Regions from separate parts of the Kocuria sp. KD4 genome, predicted to be linked through region 1. Evidence: riboswitches for the same ligand, from Rfam matches in the RefSeq annotation. Region 1 holds a riboswitch; each other region holds the start of a gene.

Region 1 (6,616 bases):
GATCGCTCACGAGGAGCTGCCGCGCGCTACAAGCGATCAGTCAGTCCAACGGCTATTCACCACGAACCGCTGGACCTCATGGCGACACACGCGCGGAAACCGCTCCTTGAGGAGGAGCTGTGATCGAACGGGTCAGTAGCGCGGCAGCGCCGGGTCCACCCGGTCGATCCACGCGAGCACCCCGCCGTCCAGGTGCTTCACGGTGTCCTCCCGCAGGGCGTAGTCCCTGCGCAGTGCCGCGAGGGCCTGGGCGGAACGGGCACCGGCCTTGCAGTGCAGGATCACGGTGCCCTCCGCCTCATCCGGAAGAGCCGTGACACCCCGGTCCAGGACGTCCTGCAGCGGCACGTGCACGGATCCGGGGATGGCCACGAGTTTGCGCTCCCAGTCCTCGCGCACGTCCACGAGCGTGAAGGACGTCTCCCCGAGGGACCGGGCGGTCAGTAGCTCGGCCAGCTCCGGGGCGGTGACGGTCTCGTGGGGGGCGGGAGCGGCGTCGTCGTCGGAGGGCAGACCGCACGCGAGCGCCACTCGCGAGAGATCCGTGACGGGCGGGCGGTGCGGGTCCGGCAGGACCGTGAGCTCGCGCCACGTCTGGGCCAGGGCGTCGTGGATGAGGACCCTGCCGAGCAGGGGACGGCCGATGCCCGTGATGAGTTTGAGCGCCTCGGTGACCATGACCGAGCCGATCGTGGCCGGGAGCATGCCCAGCACACCGCCCTCGGCGCACGAGGGGACCTGGCCCGGCGCGGGCGCTTCCGGGAACAGGTCGCGGTACACGGGGCCGTGACCGGACCAGAACACGGAGACCTGGCCGTCGAAACGCAGGATGGAGCCCCACACCACGGGGATGCCGGTGAGTTCGGCGGCGTCCGAGACCAGGAAGCGTGTGCCGAAGTTGTCCGCGCCGTCCATGATCAGGTCGTAGCCGGAGAAGATCTCCAGGGCGTTGTCGGTGCTCAGCCGCTCGGGATGGCGGTGCACGGTGACCAGGGGGTTGAGCCGGGCCACGGCATCCGCGGCGGAATCGACCTTGGGCCGGCCGATGTCGGCCATCCCATGGACCACCTGGCGTTGCAGGTTGGACACGGATACGACGTCGTCGTCGACCACGCCGATGGTCCCCACCCCGGCGGCCGCGAGGTACTGCAGCGCGGGAGCGCCGAGCCCGCCCGCGCCGATCACCAGGACGCGTGCGTTCTTGAGCCGACGCTGCCCCTCCTCGCCCAGTTGCGGCAACGTGAGGTGGCGTGAATAGCGTTCGAGTTCCTCGCGACTCAGATCGGAGGCGGGGGCCACGAGGGGTGGTAGTGGGGTGCTCATGAAACCTGCGATTCCAGCTGTGGGGTGGTGGATGAAGGCGCGGGCCAGTCCCCGCGGGGCGCGTCGGCGGTGTCGATGCGCCCGGCCATGGGCGAGGACGCCACGGCGTGCGTGCGCCGCGCGATCCGCCCCGCGCCGCGGGCCAGGTGCCCCGCGAGCACGGCGTGCTTCATGGCACTCGCCATGGCCACGGGATCCTGCGCGCGGGTCACGGCGGACGCGAGCAGGACGGCGTCGCACCCGAGTTCCATGGCCAGGGCCGCCTCGGACGCCGTGCCGATCCCGGCATCCAGCACCACGGGCACGGACGCGCGGGACGCGATGAGTTCGATGTTGTGCGGGTTGAGGATCCCCAGACCCGTGCCGATGGGAGCACCGAGGGGCATCACGGCCACGGCCCCGGCGTCCTCGAGTCGCAGCGCGAGCACGGGGTCGTCGGACGTGTACGCGAAGACCTTGAAACCGCGCCGAGCGAGTTTCTCGGTCGCGTCCAGCAGCTCCACACCGTCCGGGAGCAGGGTGTCCTCGTCCGCGATGATTTCGAGCTTGACCCAGTCCGTCTCCAGCGCCTCGCGCCCCAGTTCAGCGGTCAGCAGGGCGTCCCGCGCGGTGTAGCACCCCGCGGTGTTGGGCAGCACCCGGATGTCGTTGCGGCGCAGCAGCCCGTACAGGCTGTCCTGCGGTGTCCCGGTCGACGACGCCGCTGCGCCACCTCCCGCGCGACCGCTCGCCCGGTTCGCCGTGCCGGATGCTTGCGCGCCCGCTGGCGAGGCGGGGCCGGGCGCGAAGCGGCGCAGGGCCACCGTGGTCAGTTCCGTCCCGGAGGCCAGCAGGGCCCGTTCGAGCATTGCGAAATCGGTGAGGCCCCCGGTACCCATGATCAGCCGGGACGAGAGCTCCACCCCGGCCACGGTCAGGGGGGTTCCGTGCGTGGTCATGTTCAGCCTCCCTGCACCGCGGTGACGATCTCGACGGATTGACCCGCTTCCACGGGGGTCGTGGCCCACAGGGAGCGGGGGATTACGGCGTCGTCCACCGCCACGGCGATCCCCAGGGGATGACCGTCCGCGGCGGTGCCCTCGGGTGTGATCTCGCGGCCCGTGAGGTCGACGACGGCGCTCGCGACCGTCAACCCCGGGGTCACCGTCACGGGGGAGCCGTTCACGACGGCCGTGGAGGAATTGTCTGTGGTCTCGGGCGCGATCATTCGAGTCCTCCATGCATCTGGGGATAGCTCTCGGGTGTGGTGAACGGGGCCTCGGGGGCGGGGTTCGAGTGCCGGGCCGGGTCGGTGTCAGCGAGGAACGCGGCGTCGGACTCGTGGTCCGCGAGCGGGTCCAGGACGCCGGTCACGAGCTCCGCCGCGAGCCGGGACGCCACGGGGGTCAGCAGGATGCCGTGACGGAAGTGACCCGTGCTGATCACGAGCCCGGCCACCGGGGTCTTGCCCACGTACGGCAGGTCGTCGGAGGTTCCCGGGCGGGCGCGGGCCATCATCTCCAGGACGTCGCAGTCGTCGATCGCGGGGACCACGGCGCGCGCGTCCCGCAGCAGTTGGTGCACGCCACCGGCCAGCACGGATTCGCGCCCGTCCTCGCGGCTCGTGGCGCCCAGCACCAGGGTCCGGTCCTCGCGGGGGACCATGTACACGGGCCGGCCCAAGACCTGGGCGCGCACCGTGCGCGTGAGCAAATGCGATTCCCCGGGGGCCAGGGCGGTCTCGGGAACCCGCAACCGCAGGATGTCCCCGAACACCGGGCGCAATCGGAGGTCGAGTCCCTCGGGCAGCCCGCCCATGGTGTTGGCGGTCAGCCCGGTGGCCACGACCACGGCGTCCGCGGGGATCACTTCACCGGAGTCCACCTGCACGCCCGTGGCCTGCCGGGGTTCCCTGCGGGACGTCAGCACGGTGTCCACGCGGGAGGTCAGCCACTGCGCCGGTCCGGCGTCGGGGACGTCCCCGATGGTGGTCAGGTGCGAGCAGTTCAGGGTCTCCACCAGGGCGGCCGCGAGCATCCGGGGGTCCACCTGGCGGTCGGAGACGATCCGTACCGCACCGCTCAACCGCGGCGCAAGAGCCGGTTCCAGGTGCCGGGCCTCCCGCGTGGAGATCTCCTGCACGTCCATCCCGGAGGCGATCTGGTGTGAGGCGAGGTCGGAGAGGGATTGGGCGTCCGCGGCGTCGGCGGCCACCACGAGCGTCTCCTCGGTGCGGTAGCCCGTGGGCAGGCCCGTGGCCGCGGTGACGCGCTCCACGAAGTCCGGGTACTCCGCGGCGGAGGCCCGCATGAGGGGGTAGAGGCGTTCCTGGCCGTACTGGGTCTCGGCGATCGGTGCGAGCATGCCCGCGGCCGCGCGGGTGGCGCCCCACGCCGGGCGGGGATCGACGACGGTCACGGCGGCCCCGCGGCGTCGTAGTTCGAAGGCCGTGGCCAGGCCCACGAGACCAGCTCCGGCCACGACCACGTGGTCACCGAGGTGCTCGGGCATTGTTCCTCCCTCCGGCGGCATGATCCGCATCAGGTGATCCGGTCGGCGGCTCACGCCCTCTCAGCCCGCTGCGGTGGTTGTTGCCAACGTGTGCGGACTCCCGTGGAGTTCGTCGAACGGCGACGAACGGCCCTGCCAGTCTAATCACCCCTAGCTGTGGAACGCAGGGGGACTTCGCGGCGGGCTGATCGGGCGAGGTGTCCGCGGGCGCGCGGTTCGTGCCACGATGGCCGCATGGGACACACGAGCCAGACGGGTACCGGGCGCCGCGCCGCCCTCGAGAACGCGCGACTGTACGTGTGCGTCACGGCGCGCCGCGAGCGCGGTGACCTGCGGGAATTTCTGCATGCCGCGTACGAGGGCGGGGTGGACATCATCCAGTTGCGGGACAAATCCCTCGAGGCCGCCGCGGAGATCGAGGCCATCGAGGTGCTCGCCGGCGTCGCCCGTGAGCACGGCGCACTTTTCGCCGTCAACGACCGCGCGGACGTCGCGCTGCTGACCGGCGCGGACGTGTTCCACGTGGGCCAGGGCGATCTCACCACCGCGCAGGCTCGGCGGGTCCTGGGGGACGACGTGGTGATCGGGCGGTCCTGTCACTCCCCGGCCCAGGTGGACGCCGCCGTGGCCGACGCCGGGCTCGACTACTTCTGCACCGGGCCCGTGTGGGAGACCCCCACGAAGCCGGGTCGCGCGGCCGTGGGGCTCGAGCTGCCGCGCTACGCCGCTCAGCACGCGGGGGACAAGCCCTTCTTCGCGATCGGCGGGGTCGACACCGCGCGGTTGCCGTCCGTGCTCGACACGGGTGCCTCGCGCATCGTGGTCGTGCGGGCCGTGACCGATGCGCAGGACGTCACCGCGGCGGCGCGGGCGCTGCGGGACACGCTGCCCGGGTGAGCCCCGATCTTTGAACGCGGTGGAGCGGCGGCGCCGCGGTGGATGGCACCGCTCGGGTGGCGACGTGTTCGGTGGGGTGGTGCGCGTCGGGGCGGAGTCATGGAGTCATGGCGCCGCAGTGTATTGCCGTCGCGCGGGTGGCACGGCTCGCTCGGTACGCGGAGCGGAACCGTTACGGGGTCCCGCACCGCCCGGGGTGCTGCTGGCACCACGGGGTGACACCGGGGAACTTCCCCCGGTGATCGGCCACCCACCGGTACACGCGGTCCTGGACCCACCGCACGGGCGGTAACCGGTAGAACGGCTCGAACACCCGGATGCCCAGGGCGGTGTCCAGGGTCACCGCCACCGCGTGCGCCCCCGAGGATCGCTCACCGGAACGGGATAGGACGGCCCACACCGACGCGTTGCCCTCCGCATTCGTCAGTCCGAACCGCTCCAGTACGCCGGGGACCTGGTAGGCGTGCAGGGCGATCCGGTCATGGCGGTCCAGTGTCCGGGCCCATCCCACGCAGCGCGTGCAGAACCCGCAGTTGCCGTCGAAGACCAGGTGCAGGGACGCGCCCTGCTCGGTGCCCGGGGGGTTCACAGCAGCACCGTCCCGTCGATGCGCGCGGTGCAGTGTCCGCCCACGAACACGTGGTCCCCGTCCGACGTCACGGTCACGAGGCCGCTGCGTCCCATGAGGGTGCCCTGTCGGGCGATGTAGTTCGCGGGCGCCCGGTCCGTACGGATGAGCCACTGGGCCAGGCTCGCGTTGAGGCTTCCCGTGACGGGGTCCTCGTACCCGCCGGTCCCGCCCACGAAGGCGCGGACCTCGAACTGGTGCGGACTGCTCTGCGGGTGGGGACCCACCACGCCGATCTTGGCGCCGTGGAGAGCGGGAAGGTCGGGCTCGATCGCCAGGACGTCCTCGGCGCCGGCCAGAAGCAGCGCGGCCCAGCCGGGGCCGTTGTCGACCCACTGATGGGCGACGACCTGCTCGTCCCGCAGGCCCAGGGCCGCGGTTACGCCCCCGAGCAATTCCGGGCCCAGGTCTCCCGTGCGGTCGGTGGGTGGGGCCTCGAAGGTCAGTGCGCCGTCGTCGGACGGGCGGATCCGCACGAGGCCCGCGGCGCATTCCTGGACGATGACGTCCTTGGCACGCGCGGTGTTGCCCGCGGTGAGCCATGCGTGGGCCGAGCCCAGGGTGGGGTGACCGGCGAACGGCAGCTCACGGTCCGGGGTCCAGATGCGCAGCCGGTAGTCGGCGTCCGGGTCCGTGGGTGGGAGCACGAACGTGGTCTCGGACAGGTTGGTCCAGCGCGCGAAGCGGGCCATGGCGTCGTCGGTGAGATCGGTGCCATCCAGGATGACCGCCACCGGGTTGCCCAGATAGGGCTCCCGGGAGAAGACGTCGACCTGGGTGAACGGGCGCGGACGAGGTATTGGGCTCATGGGGTGATTCCATCACGATGCGCCGACGGGGTGTCATCTCGCGCCCGGGCCTCACACGGCGCGGCCAGAGACAACATGTCCGGCGCACACGCGTGCCGGACGGGCGTCCGGCACGCGATGCCCCGCACCCCCGGTGGGCTCACCCCCGCCGCAGCACCACACCGCGGCGGGGCTGCAGCACCAGGTGGGACCCCGCCGCCCGACCCCGGACGTCGACCATGCCGCGCGGCACCCGGACGCGGCGGCGTCGTCGGCGGTCGGCGTTGAAGTTCACCGCGGCCCAGCCGTGCGTGAACTCGCGCCACCACGTGTGACCGCGGCGCACGGGGTCCTGCACCGGCGCGCCGAGGTCCCAGTCGAGCTGCGCGGTGTGCTGGGTGCGGCTGTAGTCGTCGTGCGCCGTGGCCGCGTACGCGCCGCGGCCCGCCCCGAAGATCCAGAACGCGGCCAGACCGTACTCGACATTGGG
Region 2 (6,616 bases), 760 kb from region 1:
GCTCCTCGAGCTCCGCGCGGGCCTCGGCCTTGGCGTCCATGCGGTCGTAAAACTGTTCCCGCTTCTCGCGGCGCGTGGGCCGGGACGTGTCTTCGAGGCGCAGGTCGGAACCGCGCGGGCCGCCGAGCAGTTCGGCGCCGCCCACCATGGTGGGCTCCCAGTCGAAGACCACACCGTTGTCCTCGGGGCCGATCAGCACCGCGTTGCCCGGGCGGGCGCCAATGCGGAACAGTTCGTCCTCGATCCCGAGTTTCGCGAAGCGGTCCGCGAGGTATCCCACGGCCTCGTCGTTGTTGAAATCGGTCTGCTGCACCCACCGTTCGGGCTTCACGCCGCGCACGTGGTACAGCGGCTCCCCCGCCCGGTCCTCGCGGGTGATCTCAAACTCCTTGCGGTCCTTCCCTCGACGACGCCGCACGGGTTCCGGGCGCAGCACGGTCTCCGCGCGGCGCTGCTCCTCCCGCTGTTCCTCCTGCTCGCGGGCACGGGAGACGAGCTCGGCCATCGCGAAGCCCAGTTCCCGCAGTCCGGCGTGCGAGGCCGTGGAGATCTCGAAGACCGGGTAACCGCGTTCCTCGAGTTCGGGGCGGATGAACTCGGCCAGTTCCCGCGCCTCGGGCACGTCCACCTTGTTCAGGGCCACGAGTCGGGGGCGCTCGGTCAGCGGGATCGTGGTGGGGTCGTCGTCGCGGATGGCCTCGGCGTAGTGGGACAGTTCCTGTTCGAGGGCGTCCAGGTCGCTCAGCGGATCCCGTCCGGGTTCGAGCGTGGCGCAGTCGATCACGTGCACGAGTGCGGCGCAGCGCTCCACGTGCCGCAGGAACTCGAGTCCCAGCCCCTTGCCCTCCGAGGCACCCGGGATCAACCCCGGCACGTCCGCCACGGTGAAGCGGGTGTCACCCGCCTGGACCACACCCAGGTTGGGCACCAGGGTGGTGAACGGGTAGTCCGCGATCTTGGGGCGCGCGGCACTCATGGCCGCGATCAGGCTCGACTTGCCCGCGGAGGGGAAGCCCACCAGGGCGATGTCCGCGATGGACTTCAGTTCGAGCTCGACCTGGTGTTCCTCACCGGGCACACCGAGCAGAGCGAAGCCCGGGGCCTTGCGCTTAGGCGAGGACAGTGCGGCATTGCCCAGTCCGCCCTGGCCGCCACCGGCCAGCACGAACTCACTGCCCTCACCGAGCAGGTCCGCGAGCACGTTGCCCTGCCGGTCCTTGACCACGGTGCCGTCCGGGACGGACAGCACGAGGTCCTGGCCCTTGAAACCGTGGCGCATGTCCCCCTTGCCGGGCTCACCGTTGGGGGCCTTCTGGTGGGGTGCGTGGTGGAAACCCAACAGCGTGGTGGACTGACCGTCCACACGCAGGATCACCGAACCGCCGTCGCCGCCGTTGCCGCCGTCCGGGCCGCCCAGGGGCTTGAACTTCTCGCGCTTGACGGACACGCAGCCGTGGCCGCCGTTACCGCCCGTGGCGTGCACGATCACTCGATCTACAAAACTGGCCACGCGGCTCCTCGGTGGTAGGGGTCACCTGCTGCGAGCGGGTCGACCGGGGTCTTCTGAAAAGACTAGAGGGTGAGCGCGTGAAGCGCCCACCCTCTAGTGGTCGCCGCCACGGGGTCGTGGCGGCGGGTGGACCCAGGGGTCCGAATGAGAATTACTCGGCGGTCTGAATGTTGACCACGCGGCGACCGCGGCGGGTGCCGAATTCGACGGCGCCAGCGGCCAGGGCGAACAAGGTGTCGTCCTTGCCGCGGCCCACGTTCACGCCCGGGTGGAAGTGCGTGCCGCGCTGGCGGACGATGATCTCGCCGGCGTTAACGGACTGGCCGCCGAAGCGCTTCACACCCAAGTACTGAGCGTTGGAGTCACGGCCGTTGCGAGTGGAGCTCGCACCCTTCTTGTGTGCCATGGTGTGTGCCTACCTTCGTTGGAAACGTATGTGGGGAGCCGGATGCTCAGGCGTCGATGCCGGTGACCTTGACGGTGGTCAGTTCGGCGCGGAAGCCCTGACGCTTCTTGTAACCGGTCTTGTTCTTGTACTTCATGATCGAGATCTTGGGACCGCGCAGGTCCTCGACGATCTCGGCGGTGACCTTGACGTTCGCCAGGGTCTTGGAGTCGGAGGTGACCTTGTCCCCATCGACCAGCAGCAGCGCAGGAAGCTCTACGGTGCTGCCTGCCTCGCCGGCGACGCGGTCAAGGGTCACGAGGTCTCCGATGGAAACCTTCTCCTGGCGGCCGCCTGCGCGGACAATCGCGTACACCACTTGGGAACTCACTTCTCTCGACATCTATGGACTACGTGTGTGGGTCGGGCGTACTCCTGGAGGACTGCGAATGTCGAGACATCACGCCGCGGTGATCCATGACCGACCGCATTCTCCGCGTGGCTATCGCATCGATTCAGGATGTTCGCCCGAGTGTGCCGCAACCTGGTGCGTGAACTGGATATGACACACACCGGCGCTCGGCACCGACACCCCAGCCTACCCGATCACCCGAAGTCATGCCAGTTGCGCCGCGGCGCGCCGCTCGCCCTCCGGCGACGTCGCCGGGGTCGTCTGCGCGAAGAAGGCCAGCTCGAGCGCGCACGCCCGGTGGAACGCGCGGCGCATGTGCTCCCGGGTGGCCGGGTCCGCGTGGGCGGCCTCCCGGTCCACGATCTCGCGCACCGACTCGGTCGCGGTCTGGAAGTCCGGATCGTCGTACGTGCTGAGCCAGTCGGCGAACGGGTGCTGCGGTCCCGCGACGCGGGCACGACGGGTGAGCTCCGCACCCACGTGGGCGTAGAGCCAGTAGCACGGCAGGATCGCGGCGGAGCCCACCGCGAAGCCGTCCTGACCCGTGCGCGCCAGCAGGAAGTCCGCGTAACTGCTCGTGACGTCACTCGGCGGCATGGGCTCCCGATCCCCGAGCCGGGCGCGATGCAGCGCGGACTCGACCGAGACCACGGAGGCCGACGCCGCGGCGAAGTGTTCGCGCGAACGCTCGTCCGGGGCGGAGGCCGCGAGCAGGGCCAGCGCCCGGGAGTAGTACTGCAGATATTGCATGTCCTGGTCCAGGTACAGCTCGAACTCGCCCGGGTCCAGGGTGCCGTCCCCGAGGCCCCGGATGAACGCCAGGGCGGCAATGCGTTCACGCACCGGGGCGCTCTCCTCCCACAGTTCATCGGTGAACCGGGGGCCCTCGGATTCCGCGGCGGCCGTCATCACGAACGCCGGATCCGTGACGAGGTGCTGGACGTGGTGCATGTGGTGCACGGGACCGTTGCCGTGACCCACGTGCAACTCGTCCGCGCCGCGCAGTGCACCGCGCAACCATGTGCGGGCCGTGCGGATCGCCTCGGGCCAGTCCCCGGTCCGCGCCACGACCGTGGCCACCGCGGAGGACAGCGAGCACCCGGTGCCGTGGGTGTTACGCGTGTGCACCCTGCGACCCTCGAACAACGCGGCGGGTTCGTCCTGACCGGGGAGCAACAGGGCGTCCGGGGTCGTGTCCCCGGCCAAGTGGCCACCCTTCACGAGGACCCGGGTATGGAACGCCGCCGCGACCGCGCGTCCCTGCTCGAGCGCCTCGTCCCAGGTCGCGGCCACGGGGCGCTCGGCCAGCACCGCGAGTTCCGGGAGGTTGGGGGTGATCAGATTCGCGTGGGGCAGCAGCTCCCGCAGGGCCCGTTCGGCGTCCGGACGCAGCAATCGCCCACCGGCCGTGGCGACCATGACGGGGTCGATCACGACCACGGGTGCGCGCCCCACCATGAGCCAGTCCCGGACCGTGTCGATGACCTCCACGGAGCCGAGCATCCCCACCTTGATCGCATCCAGGGTGACGTCCCCGGCGACCGCATCCAGCTGGTCCCGCAGGACCTGGACGGGTGGGGTGTGTACGCTCACGACGCCCCGGGTGTTCTGGGCGACCACTGCGGTGATCACACTCAGCCCGTACCCGCCCAGTGCGGCGATGGATTTCAGGTCCGCGGCGTGACCCGCCCCGCCCGTGGGATCGGTTCCGGCAATCGAGAGGACGCGGGGTATGGCGGTAGAAGGCGTGGTGTCCACGACAATCCCTTCGCTAGTACGAGCTAGATCAGGTTCGACGGGTGTGTTCTCAGCCGCAGTGCGCAGCACCCCGTGTGTGTGTCCCCGATCATGCCACAGGGGCACCCGGAATCCCGGGTGCCCCTGCGGTGCTCGCGTGGCGACGGATCCAGCCGCCGGTCACTCAGTCCTGCTTGCCGGTCATCGTGATGTCCTGAGCCTTGATGCCCACACCCACGATGGTGGGCTGGTCACCGGACGCCGCGGGGGCCACGGCCCCGGCCTCCGCGGTGAAACGGCTGACCTGCCGTTCCTGCGTGTACTCGTGGGTCTCCACGCTCGCGGTTCCGGGCGCGGCCGCCGGCGCCACGGCACGCCGCGACCCACGACGCCGTCGGGCCGGAGCCGCCGGCGCCTCCGCCGGCCGGTTCCCGCCAGCGGACGACGCTGCCCCGGAAGTCTGCTGCTGCGCGGCACTCGTCTGCCCTGCACTGGATTGCGCAGTCCCGGAGTTCGACGGCGCGTGTCCGGCGGCCGACCGCTTCGACACGGCCTCTCGCGGCTGGGGCGCGGCGTCCGCATCCTGAACGGCACCCTCGGTCGAGGTTTCGTGCTCGCCCGCATCCGTGAACGCGGCGCTCAGCGAATCCAGGGACAGGGCCTCCTGGGTGCCCTCGCTCCCCCGCTGCTCAGACTGCCCGTGGGGCAGTTCGATGACCTCGCCGTGAATCGTGAGGCTCGCGGACGAGTCCCCACCGGAACGGTCCTCGGACCGGGAATCCCCGCGCGAGTCGTTCCCGGAACCGTCCCGGCCGGAACCGTCGTTCTGCACGGCGTTGTCCTCGCCCTGCTGACCGCGACCGCGGCTGCGCTTGCCGCGGCGCTTGCGGCGACGGCGCCCGCCCTCGGACTCCCCGTGGGAGTTCTCGGACGCGTGCTCCCCGCCCTGCTGACCGCGGGAGGTCTGCTGCTCCTGGGAACCGGTGTCCTCGGCCTGCCCGCCCCCGGACTGCGGTGCGGTGCCCTGGGAAGCATTCCGTGCGGCGTCGTCGGACTCGTCGTGGGAGGAGGCCGCGGCGATGTTTGCGAACGCCGTGCGGGTGGCCTCCACGCGCGCCTGGTCCGGCTCGTCCGAACTGTGGTGCTGGTTGCCGTTCCTGGGCTTGTCCTGCGCACCGTTGTGCTGCTTGTTGCGCGAACGCTTACGCTCGTGTCGAGTGCCGCGGTGGTCGGAGGGAGCCGCGCCGGAGCGGCCCTTCAAGGGGTGGTCGTGGACCACGACGCCGCGGCCCGCGCATTCCTCGCACGGCTCGGAGAAGACCTCGAGCAACCCCGTACCCATGCGCTTGCGCGTCATCTGCACGAGACCCAGGGAGGTCACTTCGGCCACCTGGTGCTTCGTGCGGTCCCGGCCCAGGCACTCCACGAGCCGGCGCAGTACGAGATCGCGGTTGGACTCCAGAACCATGTCGATGAAGTCCACCACGATGATCCCGCCGATATCCCGCAACCGCAGTTGCCGCACGATCTCCTCGGCGGCTTCGAGGTTGTTCTTGGTCACGGTCTCCTCGAGGTTGCCCCCGGAGCCCGTGAACTTGCCGGTGTTGACGTCCACCACGGTCATGGCCTCGGTGCGGTCGATCACGAGCGATCCGCCGGAGGGCAGGAAGACCTTGCGCTCGAGGGCCTTCTGGATCTGCTCCTCCACGCGCATGTGCTCGAAGAGGTCGTCATCGCCGGTCCAGCGCTCGAGGCGGTCCAGCAGGTCGGGCGCCACGTAGGTCACGTAAGCCTCGATGTTGTCCCACGCCTGCTCGCCCTGGACCACCATGGCGGTGAAATCCTCGTTGAAGACGTCCCGCACCGTCTTGATGGTCAGGTCCGGTTCCGCGTACAGCATTTCCGGGGCCAGCGTCTTGGTGGACTTTGCCTTGTCCTGGATCTGCTCCCACTGCGAGCGCAGCCGGTTGATGTCGTTGGTCAGCTCGGTCTCGGAGGCACCCTCCGCCGCAGTGCGCACGATCACGCCCGCACCCTCCGGCAACCGGTCCTTGAGGATCTTCTTCAGCCGCTGGCGCTCCACGTCCGGGAGCTTGCGGGAGATCCCCGTCATGGAACCGCCCGGGACGTAGACGAGGTAGCGACCGGGCAGGGACACCTGGCTCGTGAGCCGAGCACCTTTGTGCCCCACGGGGTCCTTGGTGACCTGCACGAGCACGGTGTCCCCGGACTTCAGGGCGTTCTCGATCTTGCGGGGCTTGCTGCCCAGCTCGGCGGCGTCCCAGTCCACCTCACCGGCGTAGAGCACGGCGTTGCGGCCGCGGCCGATGTCCACGAAGGCGGCCTCCATGGACGGCAGCACGTTCTGCACCTTGCCCACGTACACGTTGCCGATCAGCGAGTCCTGCTGGGTGTGCGAGACGAAGTGCTCGGCAAGGATCCCGTCCTCGAGCACACCGATCTGGATCCGGTCGTCCTTCTGCCGCACGAGCATCTTGCGCTCCACGGATTCGCGCCGGGCCAGGAACTCGGCCTCGGTGATCACGTGGCGGCGGCGGCCGAACTGCCGGGA
Region 3 (6,616 bases), 310 kb from region 1:
TCTGCACTTGATCCTGGGGCGCGGCGATGACGACGCCGCTCCCCACCTTGCGGGGAACGGCGCCGTCCTGCGCGTGCCCGTCAGCACGTTCCGCGTGGTGGAGCAGTTCCGCCACCGGCTCACCACCGAGCGGTCCGGCGTCCCGTGGAGCGGTCATCCTGCAGCGACCCCTCCGGGGTCAGACCCTGCGCCGCTCGGTCTCGGGCTCACTCGTGGGAGAAGTTGGGCTTCCGCTTCTCCGTGAAGGCCGCCATGCCCTCCTTCTGGTCCGCGGTGGAGAACAGGCCGTGGAACACGCGGCGCTCGTACTGCAGACCGGTGGCCAGGGTGGTCTCGTACGCGGTGTTGACCGCCTCCACGGCGTGCTGGGCCACCGGCTTGGACATGCTCGCGATTTTCCCGGCCACCTCAAGCGCGGTGTCCATGAGGGAGTCGGCGGGAACCACGCGCGAAACCAGCCCGGAGCGCTCGGCCTCCTCGGCGTCCATCTGGCGGCCGGTGAGGATCAGATCCATGGCCTTGGCCTTGCCCACCGCGCGCGTCATGCGCTGCGTGCCGCCCATGCCCGGAATGACACCCAGTGTGATCTCCGGCTGGCCGAACTTGGCGGTGTCCGCGGCAATGATGAGGTCGCACATCATGGCGAGCTCGCAGCCGCCGCCGAGCGCGTAGCCGGCCACCGCCGCGATCTTCGGGGTGCGCAGCCGGGCGAAGGTGTCCCACTCGGAGAAGAAGTCCTCGCGGTACATGTCCGAACCGGTCTTGGAGCCCATCTCCTTGATGTCCGCACCGGCGGCAAAGGCCTTCTCGGAACCGGTGAGCACGATCGCGCCGATCTCAGCATCACGGTCCAGCTCGGTGGCCGCGGCGAGGACGTCGTTCATGGCCTGCATGTTCAGCGCGTTCAGCGCCTTGGGGCGGTTCAGCATGATCACGCCCACGCGTCCCTCGCGGCGGACCAGGATGGTTTCGTAGCTGTTTTCGCTCATGTGTCCAGCATCTCACGACGGCACCGTGCCCCACCTCACACGGGCGGGCGGCCCCGGGGGGCGTGGCGGCGGCGTCGTCAGTCGCGGTGGGAAACGTCACGTGCCCGAAACATGCGGTCGCTAGCATGGCGGCATGCGTGAATTGCAGGCACAGATCATCGCCGAACTCGGGGTGGCCCCGCAGATCGACCCGGAGCAGGAGGCGGCGCGGCGCGTCGACTTCCTGTGCGACTACCTCCGGGCGACGCACACCAGGGGCTTCGTGCTGGGCATCAGCGGCGGCGTGGACTCCACGCTCGCGGGGCGGCTCGCACAGCTGGCCGTGGAGAAGCTGCGCGAGGACGAGATCCCCGCGGAGTTCGTGGCCATGCGCCTGCCCTACCGCGCCCAGCAGGACGAGGACGACGCCCAGGCCGCGCTCGCCTTCATCGAGCCGGACCGGGTGATCACGTACGACGTCGCTCCGGCCGTGGACGGGTTCGAGACCGCCTACGCCGCCGCGACCGGCGGGCAGCTCAGCGACTTCACGCGCGGCAACACCAAGGCCCGCGTGCGCATGACCGCGCAGTACGCGGTGGGCGGGGACCACAACCTGCTGGTGATCGGCACGGACCACGCGGCGGAGTCCATCACCGGGTTCTTCACCAAGTTCGGGGACGGCGGCGCGGACCTCCTGCCGCTGGCCGGGCTGAACAAGCGGCAGAACCGGCAGCTGCTGGAGTACCTGGGAGCCTCGGAGCAGCTGGTCGGGAAGGTCCCCACCGCGGACCTGCTCAACGACATCCCCGGCCGCACGGACGAGGACGAGCTGGGCCTCACGTACGAGGACATCGACGACTATCTGGAGGGCAAGGACGTCCCCGTGCAGGTGGCGGAGAAGCTGGAGCAGATCTTCCTGCGCTCCCGCCACAAGCGCACCGTGCCGGTGACCCCGGCGGATGAGTGGTGGCGGAACTAATCACACGCCCCCCGCGAAACATAGCCTCCTAGCTCTACCATAATTTTACTTTTTTTGCTCCGTTATTCTGAATCAACCATTGCATTTTCGAATCCATGAAGAAGAATGGAACCCACTTCATCGTTGAACAGAATCTCGGCGGGCAGGGGGTGGCTATCCGGCTCATCGCTCGCCTGCTCATCGAAGCCTTCGCTCGACATGAACCAGTTTTCAATCTGGTCATATTTCTCATCTGCTGTTATCAACCATGGGGTTTGCAGTTCAATCCTGCGCCCCGTGTCCATGAGAACTGCCGCAGTCGAGGGGGTAATTTCTTCAGGTAGGTCATCATCGAACCACCCTAGCCGGGGGACTTTCTCGTATAACTCGTTTTTGTTGTGCACTTATATGCCTTCACTGCCGCCTCGTGCGATTCCAGCCTCAAGAAAGGCGGGATGGAGTGGCTGACTATGGAGCTTTATTACTGTTAATGAGGGACTTACCGCCCTAGAAATATGAAACGGAAACCGGATGTATTCCTGCTTGCTGTTGATTAACAACGTCACCTTGCAATTTTACGCGCCAACACGCTTGAGGCGCGCTTTGTAACTTCGCCTGCTTTGATGGCGTAGATAGTGGCGGTTGCGGACCGCGAGCAACCCACCCGCCAGCACCGCCGCGAGCACCGAGGCGGTCAGCACGGCCACCTTGGCCTGGTCCCCGGCGGCCGCGGACGGGTCGAAACTGAGCTCCGAGATCAGCAGGGACACCGTGAACCCGATGCCCGCCAGCAGCGCGATGCCCACCAGGTCGATCCACCGGTAGGAGGGGTCCAGCTTCTGTCCGGTGAGGGTGGTGGTGAGCCAGGTGGCACCGATGACGCCCAGCGGCTTGCCCAGGACGAGGCCCGCGATGATGCCGAGCGTGACGGGGGCGGCGAGCGCCGTCGTCAATCCGTCCCAGCCGCCCACCGCGACGCCCGTGGAGAAGAACGCGAAGACCGGCACCGCGAACCCGGCGGACAGGGGCCGGACGCGGTGCTCCAGGTGCTCGGCGAGCTCCACGGGCTCCCCGGAGGCCTTCCCCGCGAGGACGGGGACGGCGAAACCGAGCAGCACGCCCGCGACCGTGGCGTGGATCCCCGCCTCGTGGACCAGGGCCCACGTGATCACGGCCAGCGGCACCAGGATCGCCCAGGCGGCCCACGTGCGGTGCGCGAAGAAGCGGGGGAAGCGGTGTGCGAGCAGCCCGAACACGGCCAGCGGGACGAGCGCGAGCAGCAGCGGGAGCACGTGCACCTCGTCGGTGTAGAAGATCGCGATGATCGTGATGGCCAGCAGGTCGTCCACCACCGCGAGCGTCAGCAGGAACAGGCGGAGCGCGCTGGGCACGTGCGAGCCGACGATCGCGAGCACCGCCACCGCAAACGCGATGTCGGTGGCGGTGGGGATCGCCCAGCCGCCCAGGGTCTCGGGGTTCGTCGCGTTGACCGCCGCGTAGATCAGCGCGGGGACGACGACGCCGCCCACGGCCGCCGCGATCGGCACCGCCGCCTTCCCGAGGTCCCGCAGATCACCCGCGACGAACTCGCGCTTGAGCTCCAGGCCCACGAGGAAGAAGAACACGGCGAGTAGCCCGTCCGCGGCCCACGTCCCCAGGCTGAGGTCCAGGTGCCACGGCTCGTAGCCGACCTTCAGGTCCCGGAGGGCGAAGTAGCTCTCCACGAAGGGCGAGTTGGCCCAGACGATGGCGAGGACGGCGGCGACCACCAGGAGGATGCCGGCCACGGTCTCGCGGCGCAGGACGTCCTGGAGGCGGGAGAAGAGGCCGCCCGAGGGGTGGTTGGGCTCGCACGGGGGCTCAGGATGGTTGAAGAAACCGGGCTCCGAGACGAAGCCGGAGGGTTCTGCCTGCACCACGGTTCCCGGGGTTCCGGGCTCAACGTGGGCAGGGGTGGTGCTGTGGTGCGGGGGCATGGATCACTCCAGTGTCGACGGGCATCACGCTCATTACCGCCGACCAGACTTCCCGGCACACCAGCCAGCAAGGGTAGCAGGGCGCTTTAGGGCGGCGCACGCGGGGCGGCTGCCACGAGGCTGAGCGGCTCCGTCTACACTGACCACCAGTGACACGGGGTGCCGCCACCCTCCCCGCCCACCGGGCGGGCAGACAGAGGACCGCAGCGGCTGAGATGACACCCGTCGAACCTGTCCAGTTAGTACTGGCGAAGGGATGTCACGGTGGCACCGCGCAGGTGGCGCACCGCTTTCTTCGCCGTGAGCCACAGGAGTGAGCATGCGGATCGAGAACACCATCGTCCTGGTCACCGGCGGAGCCCGCGGGCTCGGGGAGCACCTCAGCCGGGCGTTCGCGCGGGAGGGCGCGCGCGTCGTCGTGAACTACCACTCCAGCGATGAGCGGGCCCGTGCGCTGGTCAGCGAACTCGGGGAGGACCGGGCACTCGCGGTCCAGGCGGACGTGACCGACGCGCAGCAGGTGCGGGACATGGTCTCCCGGGCCCGGGAACACTTCGGCGCGCCGATCACGGTGGCGGTGAACAACGCCCTGGTGGACTTCAGCTTCAACGGCGATGCCCGCCCCACCCTGGAGCACCTGACCGCCGAGAACCTCACGCAGCAGTTCCAGGGCGCCGTGGTGGGTGCCCTCAACGTGATGCAGGCGGTCACCCCGGGCATGGTGGAGGCCGGTGAGGGGCGCATCATCAACATCGGCACCAACCTCTTCCAGAACCCCGTGGTCCCCTACCACGACTACACCGCCGCGAAGGCCGCCCTGCTCGCCCTCACCCGCACCGCCGCCAAAGACCTCGGCCCGCAGGGCATCACCGTCAACATGATCTCCGGCGGCCTGCTGCGAACCACGGACGCGAGCGCCGCCACCCCGGACGAGGTCTTCGACTTCATTGCCGCCGGCACTCCCCTGGGCCGCGTGACCACCCCCGAGGAGTTCGCGGACACCGCCCTGTTCTTCGCCTCGGACTGGTCCCGCGGGGTCACCGGCCAGAACCTGGTGGTCGACGGCGGGCTGGTGATGGACTGACATGGCCGCCCCCTCTCCGCACGACGACGCCGCCCGGCCCGGCCCCGCGCGAAGGGCACCTGCCGGGGGTGCGGCGTCGGCAACCACCCCCGAAGCTGAGCCGACGCTCGGGACGGCCGCTGCGGCGTCGTCGCCCACGACCGCACCGGCCCGCCGCCTCCACCTCAACGCGTTCCTCTACAGCGCCGGCCACCACCAGGCCGCGTGGCGTGCCCCGAACTCCTCGGTGCACCGCCTCACGGACATCGCCTACTACGAGGAGCTCGCGCGGACTGCCGAACGCGGTCTGTTCGATGCGGTGTTCTTCGCGGACGGGCACAGCGTGGGTGACGTCTCCGGCGGGCCCCACTGGAGCCTGGAACCCCTGACAGCGCTGTCCGCGATGGCGCGGGCCACCGAGCGCGTCGGCCTGGTGTGCACGGTGTCCACCACGTTCTTCACCCCGTTCCACGCGGCCAGGATGCTCGCGTCCTTAGACCACATCTCGGGCGGGCGAGCGGGGTGGAACGTGGTGACCTCCATGTGGGACTCCGAGGCCCGCAACCACGGCTACCGGGCCATGCCGACCAAGGATGAGCGCTACGAGCGTGCCCGCGAGTTCGTGGAGGTGGCTCGCGCCCTGTGGGCCAGCTGGGACGAGGACGCCGTCACCGCAGACCCGGAGGGCCGGTGGGCTGAGCCCTCCAAGCTGCACCGCCTGCACCACGAGGGCCGCCACTTCCTGGTGGATGGGCCCCTCACGGTTCCGCCCTCCCCCCAGGGGGAACCGGTCCTCTTCCAAGCGGGTGCCTCCGGGCCCGGCAAGGCACTCGCGGCCGACTTTGCAGAGGGGATCTACGCCGTGGCCTACGATCTGCCCGCCGCGCAGGAGTACTACGCGGCGGTGAAGGCCGAAGTGGCCCGCGCCGGGCGTGATCCCGGTTCCGTGATCGTGATGCCCGGTCTGATCACGTACGTGGGCCGCACGCACGAAGAGGCCCTCGAGAAGCAGGCCAGCGTGGACCGTTTGCTCCCTGTGGAGCAGTCGCTCGCACAGCTCTCCACGTTCGTGGAGCAGGACTGCGCGCAGTGGGACCTAGATGCGCCCGTGCCCACGCTGCCGCCCCTGGAGGAGTTCACCGGCCCGCAGGGCCGCTACGGCACCATCCTGCGGATCATCGAGGCCGAGCGCCCCACGGTCCGCCAGTTGCTCGGCCGCCTCGCCGCCGGCGGGGGTCACTGCACGATGGTGGGCACCCCGGAGTCCATCGCGGATCGAATGCAGGAATGGTTCGACAACGGTGGCGCGGACGGCTTCAACCTCATGCCGCCCGTCCAGCCGGACTCCCTGGACGACTTCGTGGACCTCGTGGTCCCCGAACTCCAGCGCCGCGGCCTGTTCCGCACCGCGTACACCGCCACCACCCTGAGGGGTCACCTCACGCGGGGTTGAGGCTCCGCGGCGCAACCCCGCCACAGGACGACGACGCCGCCCCGCACGGTGGGCGGGGCGGCATCGTCGGTGGCGTCAGCGGCGTCGTCGATCGGGAGGGTCCGGTCAGAGGAACGGGCGCAGCGGTACCAGGATCGTCTCGGCGACCCGGGCCATGGGGTGGCGATCGCGCCATCGGGGCGAGGACAGCTCCTCACA

What was found. A riboswitch is a leader RNA that binds a small molecule or an ion and turns the genes downstream of it on or off. The one in region 1 is predicted to bind thiamine pyrophosphate.
Region 2: linked by a shared signal. The riboswitch ahead of HBK84_RS05885 (bifunctional hydroxymethylpyrimidine kinase/phosphomethylpyrimidine kinase) and the one ahead of thiO (glycine oxidase ThiO) in region 1 are both predicted to bind thiamine pyrophosphate.
Region 3: linked by a shared signal. The riboswitch ahead of HBK84_RS00920 (3-oxoacyl-ACP reductase) and the one ahead of thiO (glycine oxidase ThiO) in region 1 are both predicted to bind thiamine pyrophosphate.

What each region holds. Positions count from the first base shown of each region.
Region 1 is NZ_CP050449.1:515,111-521,726, forward strand. Features, by position in the region: gene moeB (molybdopterin-synthase adenylyltransferase MoeB) at 133-1,323, opposite strand; gene HBK84_RS02345 (thiazole synthase) at 1,320-2,261, opposite strand; gene thiS (sulfur carrier protein ThiS) at 2,264-2,530, opposite strand; gene thiO (glycine oxidase ThiO) at 2,527-3,813, opposite strand; TPP riboswitch at 3,803-3,927, opposite strand; gene thiE (thiamine phosphate synthase) at 4,048-4,710, shown strand; gene HBK84_RS02365 (thiol-disulfide oxidoreductase DCC family protein) at 4,883-5,299, opposite strand; gene HBK84_RS02370 (PhzF family phenazine biosynthesis protein) at 5,296-6,147, opposite strand; gene HBK84_RS02375 (putative glycoside hydrolase) at 6,287-6,616, opposite strand, start outside.
Region 2 is NZ_CP050449.1:1,279,701-1,286,316, reverse strand. Features, by position in the region: gene obgE (GTPase ObgE) at 1-1,510, opposite strand, end outside; gene rpmA (50S ribosomal protein L27) at 1,662-1,916, opposite strand; gene rplU (50S ribosomal protein L21) at 1,963-2,274, opposite strand; gene HBK84_RS05885 (bifunctional hydroxymethylpyrimidine kinase/phosphomethylpyrimidine kinase) at 2,512-4,065, opposite strand; TPP riboswitch at 4,053-4,148, opposite strand; gene HBK84_RS05880 (Rne/Rng family ribonuclease) at 4,229-6,616, opposite strand, start outside.
Region 3 is NZ_CP050449.1:207,688-214,303, reverse strand. Features, by position in the region: gene HBK84_RS00940 (enoyl-CoA hydratase) at 207-989, opposite strand; gene nadE (ammonia-dependent NAD(+) synthetase) at 1,123-1,947, shown strand; gene HBK84_RS00930 (hypothetical protein) at 2,010-2,330, opposite strand; gene nhaA (Na+/H+ antiporter NhaA) at 2,502-3,902, opposite strand; TPP riboswitch at 4,048-4,176, shown strand; gene HBK84_RS00920 (3-oxoacyl-ACP reductase) at 4,222-4,986, shown strand; gene HBK84_RS00915 (LLM class flavin-dependent oxidoreductase) at 4,988-6,418, shown strand; gene HBK84_RS00910 (phosphatidylserine/phosphatidylglycerophosphate/cardiolipin synthase family protein) at 6,524-6,616, opposite strand, start outside.